DNA from 4 places in the Bradyrhizobium sp. USDA 4473 genome. Region 2 is predicted to be linked to each of the others. Evidence: predicted binding sites of a transcription regulator. Region 2 holds the regulator's gene; each other region holds the start of a gene.
What was found. Region 2 encodes PhoB, which activates phosphate uptake and scavenging genes when phosphate is short. Its sites were predicted from a motif close to TGTCATNNANCTGTCAT; they were not measured.
Positions count from the first base shown of each region.

Region 1: ACVW17_RS29740 (RNA degradosome polyphosphate kinase) is a predicted target of PhoB. The motif match lies at 2,494-2,510, and genes of this name have one in related genera.
Region 3: ACVW17_RS30075 (DUF47 domain-containing protein) is a predicted target of PhoB. The motif match lies at 2,958-2,974, and genes of this name have one in related genera.
Region 4: ACVW17_RS14770 (inorganic phosphate transporter) is a predicted target of PhoB. The motif match lies at 3,283-3,299, and genes of this name have one in related genera.

Region 1 covers NZ_JBSSGE010000001.1:6,270,237-6,274,982, forward strand. Annotated here, with positions in the region: gene purM (phosphoribosylformylglycinamidine cyclo-ligase) at 1-987, opposite strand, end outside; gene ACVW17_RS29730 (CDP-alcohol phosphatidyltransferase family protein) at 1,148-1,690, shown strand; gene ACVW17_RS29735 (chromosomal replication initiator DnaA) at 1,775-2,452, shown strand; gene ACVW17_RS29740 (RNA degradosome polyphosphate kinase) at 2,584-4,746, shown strand, end outside.
Region 2 covers NZ_JBSSGE010000001.1:848,206-852,951, forward strand. Annotated here, with positions in the region: gene argF (ornithine carbamoyltransferase) at 1-560, opposite strand, end outside; gene ACVW17_RS03980 (acetylornithine transaminase) at 560-1,762, opposite strand; gene ACVW17_RS03985 (hypothetical protein) at 1,761-2,000, shown strand; gene ACVW17_RS03990 (GcrA family cell cycle regulator) at 2,261-2,773, shown strand; gene phoB (phosphate regulon transcriptional regulator PhoB) at 3,045-3,755, opposite strand; gene phoU (phosphate signaling complex protein PhoU) at 3,884-4,600, opposite strand; gene pstB (phosphate ABC transporter ATP-binding protein PstB) at 4,621-4,746, opposite strand, start outside.
Region 3 covers NZ_JBSSGE010000001.1:6,337,301-6,342,046, forward strand. Annotated here, with positions in the region: gene ACVW17_RS30060 (peptide chain release factor 3) at 1-699, opposite strand, end outside; gene sugE (quaternary ammonium compound efflux SMR transporter SugE) at 852-1,166, shown strand; gene ACVW17_RS30070 (anion permease) at 1,167-2,171, opposite strand; gene ACVW17_RS30075 (DUF47 domain-containing protein) at 2,274-2,918, opposite strand; gene ACVW17_RS30080 (branched-chain amino acid ABC transporter permease) at 3,062-4,030, opposite strand; gene ACVW17_RS30085 (branched-chain amino acid ABC transporter permease) at 4,032-4,746, opposite strand, start outside.
Region 4 covers NZ_JBSSGE010000001.1:3,134,637-3,139,382, forward strand. Annotated here, with positions in the region: gene ACVW17_RS14755 (adenylosuccinate synthase) at 1-991, shown strand, start outside; gene ACVW17_RS14760 (hypothetical protein) at 1,027-2,580, shown strand; gene ACVW17_RS14765 (DUF5413 family protein) at 2,778-3,212, shown strand; gene ACVW17_RS14770 (inorganic phosphate transporter) at 3,362-4,746, shown strand, end outside.

The DNA of each region.
Region 1 (4,746 bases), 5.4 Mb from region 2:
GCCGCCGGCGGTGAAGGCCTCGGTCACCGCATCGACCGCATCCGGCCTGACGATCGCGATCATGCCGATGCCGCAGTTGAAGGTGCGCAGCAGCTCGAGCTCGGCGATGCCGCCCTGCTCGGCCAGCCATTTGAACACCGGCAGCACCGGCAGCCGCGCCAGATCGATGCCGACGCCGAGATGTTTCGGCAGCACGCGCGGGATGTTGTCGGTGAAGCCGCCGCCGGTGATGTGGGCGAGCCCCTTCACCGCACCGGTTTCGCGGATCGCGCGCAGGCAGGACTTCACATAGAGCCTGGTCGGCGTCAGCAGCGCCGCGCCGAGCGTCATGACCGGCGCGAACGGCGCCGGCGCGTCATAGGCCACGCCGGACAGCTCGACGAGCTTGCGCACCAGCGAATAGCCGTTCGAATGCACGCCCGAGGACGCCAGCCCGATCACGGCGTCGCCGGCGGCGATATCCCCGGTCGGCAGCAAGGTGCCGCGTTCGGCCGCGCCGACCGCAAAGCCGCCGAGATCGTAATCGCCGTCCTTGTAGAGGCCGGGCATCTCGGCGGTCTCGCCGCCGATCAGCGCGCAGCCGGATTCGCGGCAGCCCTCGGCGATGCCGGCGACGATCTGCGCGGTGGCCTCCGGATGCAGCTTGCCGCAGGCGAAATAGTCGAGGAAGAACAGCGGTTCCGCGCCCTGCACGACGAGGTCGTTGACCGACATCGCGACCAGGTCGATGCCGATGCCGCTATGGATGCCGGTCTCGATCGCGATCTTCAGCTTGGTGCCGACGCCATCGGTCGCGGCCACCAGGACCGGATCCTTGAAGCCCGCCGCCTTGAGGTCGAACAGCCCGCCGAATCCGCCGATCTCGGCGTCCGCGCCGGGCCGTGCGGTGGCCCGCACCATCGGCTTGATCAGATCGACCAGACGATTGCCGGCGTCGATATCGACACCCGAATCCGCGTAAGTGAGCCCGTTTTTGCGCTCGGTCATGCCCAATTCCAGATGATCAGGGGCTGGTTACGAGGAATTCCGCCCCCGCGCAATGGCTCGCGGCATTGCCGCCGCGATACTATGTAGATAACACCCGGCCGCCGCACAAAAGAGCCGGATATCGAGTAAAATCAGGCTTCTAGCCGGGAAGCGATCCAAGTTGAGCATTCCGAACATCATTACCCTCGGCCGCATCATCCTGGTGCCGGTGATCGTCTGGGCCATCGTGTCGAGCCAGATGGAGATCGCATTCGCGATCTTCGTGATCGCCGGCGTGTCGGACGCGGTCGACGGTTTCCTCGCCAAGCGCTTCAACATGACGAGCGAGCTCGGCGCCCTGCTCGACCCGCTCGCCGACAAGGCGCTGTTGGTGTCGATCTATGTCGCGCTCGGAATCTGGGGCGCGGTGCCGCGCTGGATCGTGATTCTGGTGGTGTCGCGCGACATCATGATCGTCTCTGCCGTGATTGTGTCATGGTTGTTCGACAAGCCGGTCGAGATGAAGCCGCTGATGGTGTCGAAGCTGAACACGGCGGCGCAGGTCGCGTTTGCAGCCCTGGTGCTGGCCTCGCTCGGCTTTCGCTTCGAGCCGCATCCCTACGACCTGATCCTGATGGGCCTGGTCACGATCTTTACTTTGGGTTCGGTGTCCCTCTATCTCGTGGAGTGGGTGCGGCACATGAGCACGATCGAGGCCCGGTAGGACAAGCGGAAGCCGGTTTTCCCGCGACAGGCGCAAAGCGCTGGCGCAGAGATCTTGCTAGAATGAAGTGGTTTGGAGACTTGCGTGGCCGGTAGCGTTCAACCTCGTCAATTGGCCTTGGCCCTGCCGCACGAGGAGAAACTGACCCGCGACGATTTCCTCGAGGGCCCCGCCAATGAGGCGGCGCTGGCGCTGATCGACGGTTGGCCCGACTGGCCGAACCGGATCATGCTGCTGGTCGGCCCCGACGGCTCCGGCAAAAGCCACCTCGCCGCGATCTGGGCCGAGAGCGCCGGCGCCCGCGCGACCGCGGCTCATGCGCTGACCGCCGACACGGTGCCGACGGCGCTTGCGACCGGCGCGCTGGTGGTCGAGGATTTGAGGCCGTCGGATTTCGACGAGCGCGCGATGTTTCACCTGCTCAATCTCGCGCGCCAGGACGATGCCTACCTGCTGATCACGGCCCGCATCCCGCCATCGGCATTCGAGATCGAGCTGCGCGATCTGCGGTCGCGGCTTCGCGCGGTGCCGACGGTGACGCTGCTGCCGCCCGACGACCAGCTGTTCCGCGGCCTGATCGTCAAGTTCTGCGCCGACCGCCAGATGAGCGTGGACGAGCCGCTGGTCAGCTATCTCTGCAACCGGATCGAGCGCTCCTACGTTGCCGTCCGCCAGGCGGTCGAACTGCTCGACACCGAGGCGCTGCGGCTCGGCCGGCCGGTCACGCGGACGCTGGCGGCGGAGCTGTTGCGCGACGCGTGAGCGGCGCTGCGGCTTGACGGCGCGGGCCAGCGGAACATCAATGTCATCGAAACGTCATCGCAATATCACATGGTCTCTGCGGCCCTCGGCTAGACCGCTCCGGCCCCTGCCCCGAACTGGACCAACACTTGATGGACTCGGCACAAGCAACTGAAATCAAAGAGAAAGAGGCGGAACTCCCACCCGCCCCCGCGATCGCGACCAGCCCCGAGCGATTCATCAACCGGGAGCTCTCCTGGCTGCATTTCAACCGCCGGGTGCTCGAGGAATCGGTCAATCTCGGCCATCCCGTGCTGGAACGGGTCCGCTTCCTGTCGATTTCGGCGAATAACCTCGACGAGTTCTTCATGGTCCGTGTCGCCGGCATCAAGGCGCAGGTCCGCGAAGGCATCACCGAGCGCAGCCCGGACGGCCTGCTGCCGGCCGAGCAGCTTGTGATGATCAACAAGACGGTGTCGCAGCTCGCCTCCGACCAGCAGGCGATCTGGAGCGACCTGCGCGACATCCTGGCCAAGGTCGGCATCCAGCTGGTCGACGGGCGCGACGTCACCAAGTCCGAGCGCAGCTGGATCGAGGATCACTTCCTCCATAGCATCTTCCCGCTGCTGACCCCGCTCGCGATCGACCCGGCGCATCCGTTCCCGTTCATTCCGAACCTCGGCTTCACCGTTGCGCTGCAATTGTCGCGGGTCTCCGACGGCAAGGCGATGAACGCGCTGATCCGCATGCCCGGGAAGATCGACCGCTTCATCCGCATCCCCTCCACCAAGGAAGGCGCGCCGGCGCGGCTGATCACGCTCGAGCAGGCCACCGGGCTGTTCATCGGCCGCCTGTTCCCCGGCTACACCGTCAAGGGCCAGGGCGCATTCCGCATCATCAGGGACTCCGAACTCGAAATCGAAGAAGAGGCCGAAGACCTCGTTCGCCTGTTCGAGACCGCGCTCAAGCGCCGCCGCCGCGGATCGGTGATCCGGCTCGAGATCGAGGCCACGATGCCGGAAGAGCTGCGCATCTTCGTGCAGCACGCCTTGTCGGCCGCGGACGATGAAGTGATCCTGGTCGACGGCGTGCTGGCGATGAACGAGCTGTCGCAGCTCACCCGCCTCAATCGCCCCGACCTCGAATTCCCGCCCTATGTGCCGCGTCATCCCGAGCGGGTGCGCGACCATGGCGGCGATATTTTCGCCGCGATCCGGCAGAAGGACCTCGTGGTCCACCATCCCTACGAATCCTTCGACGTCGTCGTCCAGTTCCTGCAACAGGCGGCGCGCGATCCTGACGTCGTCGCGATCAAGCAGACGCTGTATCGCACCTCGAACAACTCGCCGATCGTGCGCGCGCTGGCGGAGGCCGCCGAGGCCGGCAAGTCGGTGACCGCCTTGATCGAGCTCAAGGCGCGGTTCGACGAGGAAGCCAACATCCGCTGGGCGCGCGACCTCGAACGCGCCGGCGTGCAGGTGGTGTACGGCTTCATCGAGCTGAAAACGCACGCCAAGCTGTCGATGGTGGTGCGCCGCGAGGGCGGCAATCTCACCACCTATGTGCACACCGGCACCGGCAACTATCATCCGGTCACCGCGCGTATCTACACCGACCTCTCCTACTTCACCTCGGATCCGATCATCGGCCGCGACGTCGCGCGGGTGTTCAACTACATCACTGGCTATGCCGAGCCGAGCGACATCGAGAAGATGGCGGTGTCGCCGCTGACGCTGCGCAAGCGGATCATCGAGCACATCCATGGCGAGATCTCCCACGTCAAGCACGGCCGCGCGGGCGCGGTGTGGATGAAGATGAATGCGCTGGTCGACCCCGACATCATCGACGCGCTGTACGAGGCCTCCAAGGCCGGCGTGTCGGTCGAGCTCGTGGTGCGCGGCATCTGCTGCCTGCGCCCCGGCCTGCCCGGCTTGTCGGAGAACATCCGCGTCAAATCGGTGATCGGCCGGTTCCTGGAACATGGCCGAATCTATTGCTTCGGCATGGGGCAAGGCCTGCCGAGCACAAAAGCTGCTGTGTATATCTCGTCCGCCGACATGATGCCGCGGAACCTCGACCGCCGCGTCGAGGTTCTCTGTCCGCTGCAAAATCCCACGGTGCATCAGCAGGTTCTCGAACAGATCATGGTCGCGAACCTGAAGGACACCGAGCAGAGCTGGCAATTGTTGCCGGATGGGTCGTCTACGCGTATGAAGGCCGCGAAAGGCGAAGAGCCTTTCAATCTGCATGACTATTTCATGACAAATCCGAGTCTGTCCGGCCGTGGTAAGTCTCTCAAGGAATCTTCACCGCGC
Region 2 (4,746 bases):
GGTGGGGTCGCGACATTGAGCTGGAACTTGAACCGCTCGGCGGCATGCGCCCAGGACGCCAGCACGTTGTTGTCGTCGCCGGTCCAGGCCACCGTCTTGCCCTCGATCGAGCCGCGGTTCTCCTCATAGGTCATGAGATCCGCCATCACCTGGCAGGGATGCGAACGCCGGGTCAGGCCGTTGATGACGGGAACAGTGGCGTGGGCGGCGAGCTCGAGCAGCGCGTCATGGTTGAGGATGCGGATCATGATCGCATCGACATAGCGCGACAGCACGCGCGCGGTGTCGGCGATGGTCTCGCCGCGGCCAAGCTGCATCTCGGCGCCGGTCAGCATGATGGATTCGCCGCCGAGCTGGCGCATCCCGACGTCGAACGACACCCTGGTGCGGGTCGACGGGCGCTCGAAGATCATCGCCAGCGTCTTGCCCTCGAGCGGCTTCTTGCCCTTCTCATGCGCCTTCAGCTTCGCCTTCATGGCGGCGCCGGCGGACAGCATGTTGCGCAGCTCGGCGAGCGGCAGCTCGTTGATGTCGAGGAAGTGACGGACCGGCTTGCTCATCATCCGGCCTTCCTCGGCTGCGCTGCCGACAATGTCGCGCAGGCACGCTCGAGCGAGACGATCGACTGGTCGATCTCGGCTTCCGTCACGATCAGGGGCGCCAGGAACCGGACCACGTTGTCGCCGGCACCGACCGTGAGCAGCTTCTCGCTGCGCAGCGCGGCGATCAGGTCGCCCGACGGCACCACGGCCTTGACGCCGATCAAGAGGCCCTCGCCGCGCACTTCCGACAGCACGCCGGGATAGCGGTCGACCACGGAGGCGAGCTTCTGCTTGAGCAGCAGCGACATCTTCTGCACATGCTCGAAGAAGCCGGGCTTCAGCATGACGTCGAGCACGGCATTGGCGGCGGCGACCGCCAGCGGATTGCCGCCAAAGGTCGAGCCGTGCGAGCCCGGCGCCATGCCTTCGGCCGCTTTCGCGGTCGCCAGCACCGCGCCGATCGGGAAGCCGCCGCCGAGCGCCTTCGCGAGCGACATCACGTCCGGCGTGACGCCGGTGCGCTTGTAGGCAAACAAATCGCCGGTACGGCCCATGCCGGTCTGCACCTCGTCGAACGCCAGCAGCAGGCCATGTTCGTCGCACAGCGCACGCAGCGCCTTGAAGAACGCCTGCGGCGCCGAGCGCACCCCGCCCTCGCCCTGCACCGGTTCGATCAGGATGCCGGCGGTGTGCGGGCCGATCGCCTTCTTCACCGCCTCGATGTCGCCATGCGGCACCTGGTCGAAGCCGTCCATCGGCGGGCCAAAGCCTTCGAGATATTTCGCCGCGCCGGTCGCGGCCAGCGTGCCCAGCGTGCGGCCATGGAAGGCGCCTTCGAAGGTGATGATGCGGTAGCGCTCGCCATGGCCCTTGGAGAAGTGATAGTGGCGGACCAGCTTGATCACGCCCTCCATCGCCTCCGCGCCGGAATTGCAGAAGAACACGAAGTCGGCGAAGCTCTGCTCGCACAGCCGCGCGGCGAGCACCTCGCCGTCCGGGCTCTTGAACAGGTTCGACATGTGCCAGAGCCTGGTCGCCTGTTCCTGCAGCGCCTTCACCAGATGCGGATGCGCATGCCCGAGCGCGTTGACGGCGACGCCCGAGGTGAAATCGAGATAGCGGTCGCCGTTGGTTGCGATCAGCCAGGCGCCCTCACCGCGCTCGAAGCCGAGATCGACCCTGGCGAAGACGGGAAGCAGATGCGACGAGGCGTTGGTCATGGCGTTCACTGCCGGTTTGAAGCCGACAATTGCCGCGCGCCTTGACGCCAGCGCAGCAACGGCCAGCTTCGGAAAACAAAACGGCCGCCTTTGCGGGCGGCACGTGGGCAACATTCTATGCTGCGGCGGGTCCGTGTCAATCGCCAGGAGCCGGTCCTTTGCCGGGCTTCCTGCGCTGCCGAACGAGCGCAATCCGGAGCATTCCGGTGCGGTGGAAAAGCCTCACAGCAATGCTTAACTTTGTCGGAACATGTGGACGCACGGCCGCGGACTCTTGCGCCAGAGTCACGCCATATTGTAGCGTTTGGCCTGTCGGGTACGACATCTCGTGCGGCAGTACTGGACCCTCTAAGTAGCCTTTGTGTCTCGCGTAAACGTTCGGGCGCAACACCGCGCCCGGCGAGGGCTAAGGGATTCTGGCCGCAGGGATATTTGTCCAGATTTGGCTCGCAGCGCCGCTCCAATGACTGGCCGGCGCCATGCGAAAGGAAGAATGCGATGACGGTATTGACCTGGTCCGACGATCGCGTCGAGCAGCTGAAGAAGCTCTGGGAGTCTGGCCTTTCGGCCAGCCAGATCGCAGCGGAACTTGGCAATGTGACGCGAAACGCCGTGATCGGCAAAGTGCACCGGCTCGGCCTCTCCGGCCGCGCCAAGGCACCCTCCACGGCGGCGCCGCGGCAGCGCAAGGCGCGCCCCGCCCAGCACATGATGCGAGTGGCGCGCCCGGTCTCGCGCGGCAACACCGCGCTCGCGCACGCCTTCGAGGTCGAGATGGAGCCCGATCCGATCTCGTTCGACAACGTGGTGCCGATGAGCCAGCGGCTGTCGCTGCTCGAACTCAACGAGGCCACCTGTCACTGGCCGGTCGGCGATCCCTCGAGCCCGGAATTCTTCTTCTGCGGCGGCAAGGCGCTCGCCGGCCTGCCCTATTGCGCGCATCATTCCCGCGTCGCCTACCAGCCCGCCGCCGATCGCCGCCGGCCGTCGGCGAAGCCGCAGATCAAGTAGCCCTCGGGAAAACTACGGAAGACCTGAAAAACAAATCCCCGCACAAGCGGGGATTTTTTGTGAGCGAATGAACATCAAGGGCACATAGCCCAGGTCAAGCGCACTGCGCGACGTAAGGTGAGCACACGCGCCCCTCCCCACCCTCCCCCGCAAGGAGGGAGGGAGCCGGACAGTGTGCTCACCTCACGCGATAACGAGCCGCCGCTCGTGGCGCGATGGATTGCTTCGCTCCGCTCGCAATGACGATGACGGCTCTCGCCGGAAAGGCGACTTACGGCTGCGGCTCGGCTTTCGCGAAGCGGTCGTCGAGCGCGTAGCCGGCGCCGCGCACGGTGCGGATCGGATCCTGCTCGCGGCCCGGATTGAGCAGCTTGCGCAGGCGGCCGATATGGACGTCGACGGTGCGCTCATCGATGTAGATGTCGCGGCCCCAGACGCTGTCGAGCAGCTGCTCGCGGCTGAACACGCGGCCGGGATGCTCAAGGAAGAATTCGAGCAGCCGATACTCGGTCGGCCCGAGATCGATCGGACGGCCCGAGCGCGCGACGCGGCGCTTCTCGCGGTCGAGCTCGATGTCGCCATAGGTCAGGACGGTGGCGAGCCGCTCCGGGCTCGCGCGGCGCAGCAGGCCCTTCACCCGCGCCAGGAGCTCCGGCACCGAGAACGGCTTGACGATGTAATCGTCGGCGCCGGTGGCCAGACCGCGCACCCGCTCGCTCTCCTCGCCGCGCGCGGTCAGCATGATGATCGGAAGCTGCTTGGTCTCGGGCCGCGCCCGCAGGCGGCGGCACAGCTCGATGCCGGACAGGCCCGGCAGCATCCAGTCGAGGACCACGAGGTCGGGAACGCGCTCCTTGAGGCGGGTATCGGCATCGTCGCCGCGCCCCACCGTTTCGACATCGTAGCCTTCCGCATCGAGGTTGTAGCGCAACAGCGTCGTTAGCGCTTCCTCGTCTTCGACTACCAGAATGCGTGCGCTCATCGGTCTAAGTTCTTTCTCTGTGGTGATCTGTTGCCCAGACGCAAACCGAAACACTTAGCTTCTTGAGCATAATCCCCGCGGAAACGACTTGTCGAAGACAATCCGGTTCCGCGCGTGCGGATGATGTCCTAGTTACCCGGCACAGTGGTGGCAAAATTGGTCATGTCGCCCTTCGGGCGCTTGTCGGTGATCTGCTGGCCTTCGATCATGTAGAACACAGTCTCGGCGATGTTGGTGGCGTGATCGCCGATCCGCTCGATGTTCTTGGCGCAGAACATCAGATGGATGCAGAACGAGATGTTGCGCGGATCTTCCATCATGTAGGTGAGCAGCTCGCGGAACAGCGAGGTGCAGATCGCATCGACCTCCTCGTCGCCCTTCCAGACGTTCATCGCCGCCGGCAGATCGTGCGCGGCATAGGCGTCGAGCACCGACTTGACCTGCGACAGCACGAGGTCGGTCATGTGCTCCAGGCCGCGGATCAGCTTCAGCGGCTGGAAATCGCTCTCCAGCGCCGCGACGCGCTTGCCCATGTTCTTGGCGAGGTCGCCGATCCGCTCGAGGTCGGTGGCGACGCGCATCGCGCTGACGATCTCGCGCAGATCGATCGCCATCGGCTGGCGCCGCGCGATCGTCAGCACCGCGCGCTCTTCGATGACGCGCTGCAGATTGTCGATCTCGATATCGGCGGCGACCACGCGCTTGCCGAGCGCGACGTCGCGCCGGATCAGCGCGTCGACCGACTCGGTGATCATCCGCTCGACGAGGCCGCCCATCTCGGCGACCAGGCGGGTCAACTCCTGCAGGTCGCTGTCGAATGCCTTGGCGGTGTGTTCAGAAGCCATCATCTGTCTCCTCAGCCCGGTCAGCCGAACCGGCCGGTGATGTAGTCCTGGGTGCGTCGATCGCTCGGCGAGGTGAAGATCTTGTTGGTGTCGTCGAACTCGATCAGCTCGCCGAGATACATGAAGGCGGTCTTGTCGGAGACGCG
Region 3 (4,746 bases), 5.5 Mb from region 2:
GACCTCGGCGACGTCGAGGTTGGGATTGCGCTTGCCGAGATCGGCGATGTCGATCTGCTCGGTGGCGCCGGTCTTGGCGCCGCCGCCTTCCAGCAGCCGCACGCCGCCATTGACGACGTCATAGGTGCCGAGGAAGTCGCGGCCGCGGCCGACCGGCCAGGTCATCGGCGTGGTGTCGAGCGCCAGCGTCTTCTCGATCTCGTCCAGCAGCTCGAACGTGTCGCGGCTCTCGCGGTCCATCTTGTTGATGAAGGTGATGATCGGGATGTCGCGCAGCCGACACACCTCGAACAGCTTGCGCGTGCGCGCCTCGATGCCCTTGGCGGCGTCGATCACCATGACCGCGGAGTCGACCGCGGTCAGCGTGCGATAGGTGTCTTCCGAAAAGTCCTCGTGGCCCGGCGTGTCCAGGAGGTTGAACACCAGCTCGTTGAATTCGAAGGTCATCACCGAGGTGACCACCGAGATGCCGCGCTCGCGCTCGATCTTCATCCAGTCCGACCGCGTGTTGCGGCGCTCGCCCTTGGCCTTGACCTGGCCCGCGAGGTTGATGGCGCCGCCGAACAACAGCAGCTTTTCCGTCAGCGTAGTCTTGCCGGCGTCCGGGTGCGAGATGATCGCAAAAGTGCGCCGGCGCGCCACTTCCTCTGACAGCGGCGAGCGGGACGGCGATTCGGCTGAAACTGAAATGTCGGACATGGCGGGCATTTGGCAGGGAAAACGGGCGCAATCAAGGGCGTTTTGTCGCAATGCGGAGCGGCGGCGCGATCCCCATATATGGCCGGAAAGGACGACCTTTCCCTCACCACATCACCCGCGGGGACGACCCTGCCTTATCCGGAGGGTTCGTTATGGCTTGGGCCATTCTGTTCACCGCAGGCCTGCTCGAGATCGGCTGGGCGATCGGACTGAAATATACCGAGGGCTTCTCGCGGCTGGTGCCGTCGGTGCTGACGCTGGCGGCGATGGCCGGCAGCGTGCTGCTGCTCGGCCTCGCGCTGAAGACGCTGCCGATTGGAACCGCCTATGCGGTCTGGACCGGGATCGGCGCGGTCGGCACTGCAACGCTCGGCATCATCCTGCTCGGTGAGCCGGCGACCGCGATGCGGCTTGCCAGCATCGCCCTGATCGTGTCGGGCATCGTCGGGCTGAAACTGGTCGGTTAATTACTTCAGGATTTGCACGACCCAATACGTCGCCGCGGCGACCGCGGCCGACGCCGGGATCGTGATCACCCAGGCGTAGACGATCGAGCTCGCCACGTTCCAGCGCACGGCGGAGAGCCGCCGTGCGGCGCCGACGCCGACGATGGCGCCGGTGATGGTATGCGTGGTTGAGACGGGAACCCCGAGATAGGTCGCGATGAACAGCGTCGCGGCGCCGCCGGTTTCGGCGCAAAAACCCTGCATCGGCGTCAGCTTGGTGATGCGAAGCCCCATGGTGCGGACGATCCGCCAGCCGCCCATCAAGGTGCCCAGCGCCATCGCGCTCTGGCAGGCCAGCACGACCCAGAACGGGATTTCGAAGGTGTCGCCGAGATGGCCCTGCGAGTAGAGCAGCACGGCGATGATGCCCATGGTTTTCTGCGCGTCGTTGCCGCCATGGCCGAGCGAATACAGCGACGCGGAGGCGAATTGCAGGATGCGGAAGGCGCGATCGACCGCGAACGGCGTCGAGCGCACCGAGAGCCAGGACACGATCGCGACCAGCACCAGCGCCAGCAGGAAGCCGACCAGCGGCGACAGCACGATCGCGAGCAGGGTCTTGGTCAGCCCGCTCCACACCGCCGCTGAGATGCCCGCCTTCGCCATGCCGGCGCCGACCAGGCCGCCGATCAGCGCGTGCGAGCTCGATGAGGGAATGCCTAAGCCCCAGGTGATCACGTTCCAGACGATCGCGCCGACCAGCGCGGCGAAGATCACGGTCGCATCCACCACCGACGGGTCGATGATCCCGGTGCCGATGGTGTTGGCGACATGCAGGCCGAACACCGCGAAGGCAACGAAGTTGAAGAACGCCGCCCAGAACACCGCATATTGCGGCCGCAGCACCCGGGTCGAGACGATGGTCGCGATCGAGTTCGCGGCGTCGTGCAGGCCGTTCAGGAAGTCGAACAGCAGCGCGACCGCGATCAGGATGGTCAGAACCGGAAGACCCAGCGTGGCGTCCACGTGATGCCCCGCTTTATTGTGTTTTCTTGAGCATGATCTCCGCGCAAACGTGTTCCGCGTTTGTCGCGCCGGAAAACCGCTCCACACTTTTCCGGATCATGCTCAGACTTGCTCGATGACGATGGAGTTGATCTCGTTGGCGACGTCGTCGAAGCGGTCGGCCACCTTCTCGAGGTGGTCGTAGATCTCCGCGCCGACGATGAAGTCCATCGTGTTGGCGTTGCGGTGCTTCAGGAACAACTCCTTGAGCCCGATATCGTGGAGATCGTCGACCCGGCCCTCGAGCTTGGTCAGTTCCTCGGTGATCTGGGTCAGCATCGAGACGTTGTGGCCGATCGCCTGCAACAATGGCAGCGCGCGGACGACCAGATTGGCGCATTCGACGATCAGGGTGCCGATCTCGCGCATCGGCGGCTCGAACTCGCGCACCTCGAACAGCATCACCGCCTTGGCGGTCGCCTGCATCTGGTCGACCGCGTCGTCCATCGCGGTGATCAGGTTCTTGATGTCGCTGCGGTCGAACGGGGTGATGAAGGTGCGGCGAACCGCGGTCAGCACCTCGCGGGTGACGCTGTCGGCGTCGTTCTCGAACTGATTGACGCGCTGGCAGAACACCGGGGTCTCCTCCCCGCCCTTCAGCATGTCCTGCAGCGCCAGCGAGCACTGCACGGAGGTCTGGGCGTGGCGGGCGAACAGCTCGAAAAACCGCTCTTCCTTGGGCAGGAAGGCGCGAAACCAGCGCAGCATGTCTCTGTTCCATCATTCTGGGACAGCCCTTTTAGCGACTGTCACAGAACTGTCATAGAGCATCTGGCGGGGAAAAAACCTGAAACGACCGCCCGAACGGGCGGTCGTCCACCGCTATGTCGGCCGAAATCCTGCCCCTGCCCTTACAGCGACCGCCTGAGCAGATGGGCCAACTCGCCGACCAGGCCGCGGCGGAACAGCAGCACGCAGGCCACGAAGATCACGCCCTGGATCACGGTCACCCACTGGCCGAACCCGGCGAGATATTGCTGCATGGCGATGATCACGAAGGCGCCGACCACCGGGCCGAAGATGGTACCGAGGCCGCCGACCAGGGTCATCAGCACGATTTCACCGGACATCGACCAGTGCACGTCGGTGAGCGAGGCGTTCTGCGCCACGAACACCTTCAGCGAACCGGCAAAGCCCGCCAGCGTGCCCGACAGGATGAAGGCGAGCAGCTTGTACTGGTCGGTCTTGTAGCCGAGCGAGATCGCGCGCGGCTCATTCTCGCGGATCGACTTCAAGACCTCGCCGAACGGCGAGTTGATGGTGCGGTAGATCAACAGGAAGCCGGCGAGGAAGCCGACCAGCACCACGTAGTAGAGCACCATCGGCTTCGAGAGGTCGAAGATCCCGAGCAAATGGCCCTGCGGGATGCCCTGGATGCCGTCCTCGCCATGGGTGAACGGCGCCTGCAAATACAGGAAGTAAAGCAGCTGCGACAGCGCCAGCGTGATCATCGAGAAGTAAATGCCCTGCCGCTTGATCGAGATGTAGCCGGTGACGAGGCCGAGCAGAGCCGCCGCGGCGGTGCCGACCACGATCCCGAGCTCCGGCGGCAGCCCCCACACCTTCAGCGCATGCGCCGAGACGTAGCCGGCGGTGCCGAGGAACATGGCGTGGCCGAACGACAGCAGGCCGCCAAAGCCGATCAAGAGGTTGAAGGCGCAGGCGAGCAGCGCAAAGCACAGCGCCTGCATGACGAAGAACGGATAGATCCCCGTCCATGGCACCACCGCCAGCAGCACCGCCATCACGGCGAACACGATCATCTCGTCGCGCATCGCGCGCGGCGTCATCGGAAGTGTATCGTCGGTCAATGCTGACATATCAGGCCGCCCGTCCCGTCAGTCCCGTTGGCTTCACCAGCAGCACCAGCACCATCAGGACAAACACCACGGTGTTGGAGGCCTCGGGATAAAAATACTTGGTCAGTCCCTCGATCACGCCGAGCGTGAAGCCGGTGATGATCGAGCCCATGATCGAGCCCATACCGCCGATCACGACCACCGCGAACACCACGATGATGAGATCGGCGCCCATCAGCGGGCGGACCTGGTTGATCGGCGCCGACAGCACGCCGGCGAGCGCGGCAAGGCCGACGCCGAGCCCGTAGGTCAGCGTGATCATGCGCGGCACGTTGATGCCGAAGGCGCGCACCAACGTCGGGTTTTCCGTCGCGGCACGCAGGTAGGCGCCGAGCTGCGTCTTCTCGATCAGGAACCAGGTGGCAAGGCACACCACCAGCGAGAACACCACCACCCAGCCGCGATAGATCGGCAGGAACATGAAGCCGAGATTGACGCCGCCCTTGAGCTGATCCGGGATCGAGTAAGGCAGGCCGGAGGAGCCGAAATAGTTCTGGAACACGCCCTGCACGATCAGCGCGATGCCGAAGGTCAAGAGCAGGCCGTAGAGATGGTCGAGCCCGGTCAGCCATTGCAGCATGGTGCGCTCGAGGATCATGCCGAAGATGCCGACCACGACGGGGGCGATGATCAGCGCCCACCAGTAGTTGATGCCGCCCAGATTGAGCAGGAAATAC
Region 4 (4,746 bases), 2.3 Mb from region 2:
CGAGAACGTCACGCTGATCCTGCCGCTGCATCGCGAGCTGGATTCGCTGCGCGAATCCTCCAACGCCATCACCTCGATCGGCACCACCCGCCGCGGCATCGGCCCGGCCTATGAGGACAAGGTCGGCCGCCGTGCCATCCGCCTGATGGACCTCGCCGACCTCGACACCCTGCCGCACAAGATCGAACGCCTGCTGGCGCACCACAACGCGCTGCGCCGCGGCCTCAATCTGGAGGAGATCGACGGCAAGGGCATTCTCACCGAGCTGACGGCGATGGCGCCGAAGCTGCTGCCCTATGCCGAGACGGTGTGGCGGCTGCTCGACCTCGAGCGCCGCGCGGGCAAGCGCATCCTGTTCGAGGGCGCGCAGGGCGCGCTGCTCGACGTCGACCACGGCACCTATCCCTATGTGACGTCGTCCAACACCGTGGCGGGGCAGGCCGCGACCGGCACCGGCCTCGGCCCGGGCGCGGTCGGCTATGTGCTCGGCATCTGCAAGGCCTACACCACCCGCGTCGGCCAGGGTCCGTTCCCGACCGAGCTGCATGACGAGATCGGTGAGGAAATCGGCCGCCGCGGCAAGGAATTCGGCGTCAACACCGGGCGCAAGCGCCGGGTCGGCTGGTTCGACGCCATGCTGGTGCGGCAGACCGTCCGCACCTGCGGAATTGCCGGGCTGGCGCTGACCAAGCTCGACATTCTCGACGGCTTCGACAGCATCAAGGTCTGCATCGGCTACAAGCTCGACGGCAAGGAAATCGACCATCTGCCGGCGGGCGAGGGCGCGCAGGCCCGGGTCGAGCCGATCTACGAGATCATCGAGGGCTGGAAGCAGCCGACCGCCAATGCGCGGTCCTGGGCGGACCTGCCGGCCCAGGCCATCAAATATGTCCGCCGGGTCGAGGAGCTGGTGGGGTGCCCGATCGCCCTGCTGTCCACCAGCCCGGAACGTGAAGATACTATTCTGGTACAGAATCCGTTCGAGGCTTAACGGGATATTACCTATATCCCTCCAATTGTGTGGAAATGGCTGACTACTACCCGCTGATCGCCCGCGCCATCGCCGGATTGGACCCCAACGCCCCCGGCGAAGCCCGCCGCGCGCTGTATGCGCGGGCGCGAACGGCGTTGATCCAGCAGCTCCGCGGCGTGCAGCCGCCGCTCTCCGAATCCGAGATCACCCGGGAACGGCTGTCGCTGGAAGAGGCGGTTCGCAAGGTCGAGTCCGAGGCCGCGCAGCGCGCCCGCGACGCCTCGCGCCCGGGCGGCGGCGGTGCTGCCCGTAGCAGCCGCGCCAACGCCAGGCCGCCGGAGCCAGGTGCACGGCCCGAGGCCGGTTCCGCCGACCCTGCCGCGCGTGCGCGGCCACCGGCGGAGCCTCGTCCGCCGCGCAATCTGCGCCCCGATGCAGCGCCGCCGGCCCCGCCGCGGCCGCAAAACCCGCCCGCTCCCGAGACCCAGGCGCCGCAGGCCCGGCCGCCGGGTCCGCCGCGCCGCGGTCCGGAAGGCGCACCGCCGCCGGCCGCACCGGGCGTTCGCGGCTTCCGCGACATCACCGCCGATGCCGACGATCTCGGCCGTGCTGCGGCGCAAGCCAGCCGCAACGCGCGCAAGACCTACGCCAACGTGCCGTCGCCCTCGCCGGAATTCGACCGGCTCGAGCCGAGCCTGGAAAACCGCGGCGGCGATCCCGAGGCGCCATATTCCTACGACGAGTCGATCGAAGAGGCCGAGCGCTACACGCCGCAGGCGCCGGGGGCGCCGCCGCAGCGCTCGCGCGTCAGCAATGCCGAGCGCGAGCCGAAGAAGCCGCGCGTCGGCTCGATGTTCCCGTTCAAGACCGCGATCGTGATCGGCATCCTGCTGATCCTGGTCGGTACCGGCATCCTGATGCGGCAGCAGCTCACCACTCTGGCCAGCAGCCTGTTCACGTCCTCTTCTCCGGTCGAGGCGCCGAAGGATGCCTCGACGGCGCCCGCGAGCAAGAAGATCACCGACCGCGTCGGCCAGCCGTCGTCGTCGGGCGAGCCGGTCGCGCCAGTGGCGCAGCGCGTCGTGCTCTATGACGAGGACCCGTCGGATCCGAAGGGCAAGCAATATGTCGGGTCGGTGGTCTGGCGCACCGAGCAGGTCAAGGGCTCGGGCAACCAGAAGCCCGACATCGCCGTGCGCGCCGACATCGACATCCCCGATCGCAAGTTCAAGATGACGATGTCGTTCCGCCGCAACACCGATTCATCGCTGCCGGCGAGCCATACCGCGGAATTGACCTTCATCCTGCCGCAGGACTTCGCCAATGGCGGCGTCGGCAACGTGCCGGGCATCCTGATGAAGTCCAACGAGCAGGCGCGCGGCACGCCGCTGGCCGGCCTCGCGGTCAAGGTCACCGACGGCTTCTTCCTGGTCGGCCTCTCCAACGTCGACGCCGACCGCTCGCGCAATCTGCAGCTCCTGAAGGAGCGCTCCTGGTTCGACGTGCCGCTGGTCTACACCAACCAGCGCCGCGCCATCATCGCGATCGAAAAGGGCGCCCCCGGCGAACGGGCGTTCAACGACGCGTTCGCGGCGTGGGGTGAGTAAAGCGCCTCGCCCTCACCTTGATGCACGACGTCATCGCCCGGCTTCATCAGGGCGATTCCGTATCGCAGCGACATAGGCGGCGGATTGTTGCAGCGCATCGACGCCGACTCGCCGAACATTTGCCGGGCGCATTCTATTTTCCCTAGAACCATCGCGTGGCTGCGTTACACTTGGCCGACGTCGGGCAAAGGCACGCCATGAAACGCTATCTGATCTTCGCAGCCATCGGGCCGTTCATCGGCGGCTTTCTGCTGCTGCTGATGACCACCTATCAGTCCGGCTACTGGACCGAGACCAATGGCGGCGAGGTGACGAAGCTGCTCGTCGTGTTCGTGAAGTCGCTGCAATACAACTATCTGTTCGGCATCGTGCCGTCGCTGATGTTTGGCGCGATCGACGACATCCTGATGCATGTGCGGCGGATCGCGCCGACGGTGCGGATGCTGATCGTCGGGGCGGTGGCGTTCGTCGGCGCGGCGCTGACCTACGCCTCGCATGGCTCCGAGAGCGGCGCGGTGCAGTTCATCCTGTACGGGATGGTCGGCTTCATCCCGGGCGTGATCACGTCCTGGCTGGCGCACAAATATGCCGAAGAGCTGCATGCGCCGGCTGAGCCGGCATCCCAGCATTAGCGCCAGTTACAGCAATCCTATCAACGCATTAGGTGCTGGCCGCGCGCGGCTGCGCTATCCTTCACGTAACTGTCACATGGGCGTCATGTAAACGTAGTCCCAATGTCACATGGCCGCTTTTGTCCTCCCGCGGCTATGAGGGCATTTACATGAGCGATTTGGCGTTACCTGGTTCGATCGAGCCTGCGCGGCGTGGCGGGCCTGATCTCGAGAAGGGCTTTCATCCGCTTACCGGCATCCTCTATCTCGGCATCATCGGCGCCGCGCTGCTGTTCGTGGCCTACAGCATCTACGCCGATGTCGGGTCGACGGGCGCGGGCAAGACCTCCTATGCGGCGTTCCTGCTGCTGTTCGTTGCGCTGTTGATCTCGCTCGGCTTCGAATTCGTCAACGGCTTCCATGACACCGCCAACGCTGTCGCGACCGTGATCTACACGCGCTCGATGCCGGCTCACATCGCCGTGGTCTGGTCGGGCTTGTTCAATCTGATCGGCGTCCTGCTTTCCAGCGGCGCAGTTGCGTTCGGCATCGTCTCGCTGCTGCCGGTCGAATTGATCCTCCAGGTCGGCAGCAGCGCCGGCTTCGCGATGGTGTTCGCGCTGCTTATCGCCGCGATCATCTGGAACGTCGGCACCTGGTATTTCGGACTGCCCGCCTCGAGCTCGCACACCCTGATCGGATCGATCATGGGCGTCGGCATCGCGAACGCCCTGATGCACGGCAGGGAGGGGACGTCCGGCGTGGATTGGTCGCAGGCGGTCAACACCGGCAAGGCGCTGCTGCTGTCGCCGCTGTTCGGATTTCTGCTGGCCGCGATCCTGCTCTTTGGCCTGAAGAGCGTGCTGCTGCGCGCGACGCCAAAGCTGTTCGGCGAGCCGAAGGGCGATCAGCCGCCACCGTGGTGGATCCGCGGCATCCTGATCCTGACCTGCACTTTGGTCAGTTTCTTTCACGGATCGAACGACGGCCAAAAGGGCATGGGCCTCATCATGCTGATCCTGATCGGCGTGGTGCCAACGGCCTATGCGCTCAACCGCGCGATGCCTGCGAGCCAGATCGAGGCGTTCACCGCGAACTCGGCGGCGGCGAGCAAGGTGATCGAGGACAGAGGCGCCGATCGCAAGATCGCGGGCAATCCGCGTCCGGCGGTGACGAACTACATCACGCTCCGGCAGCTCACCGACGAGACCTATCCGTCCCTCGCCGTTCTGGTCAGCGAGATCCGCGACCAGGTCGTGCAGTACGGGTCGCTGGCGAAATTCCCGGCCGAGACCGTCGGCAACACGCGCAACGACATGTATCTGGTGTCGGAGGCGTTGCGTCTCCTGATGAAGAGCAGCGACCACGGACTGAGCGATGCCGATGTCGCGACGCTCAATCGCTACAAGGGCTCGCTGGATTCCGCCACCAAATTCATTCCGTCCTGGGTGAAGATCGCGGTCGCCATCGCGCTCGGCCTCGGCACCATGGTCGGCTGGAAACGCATCGTCGTGACAGTCGGCGAGAAGATCGGCAAGACCCATCTGACCTACGC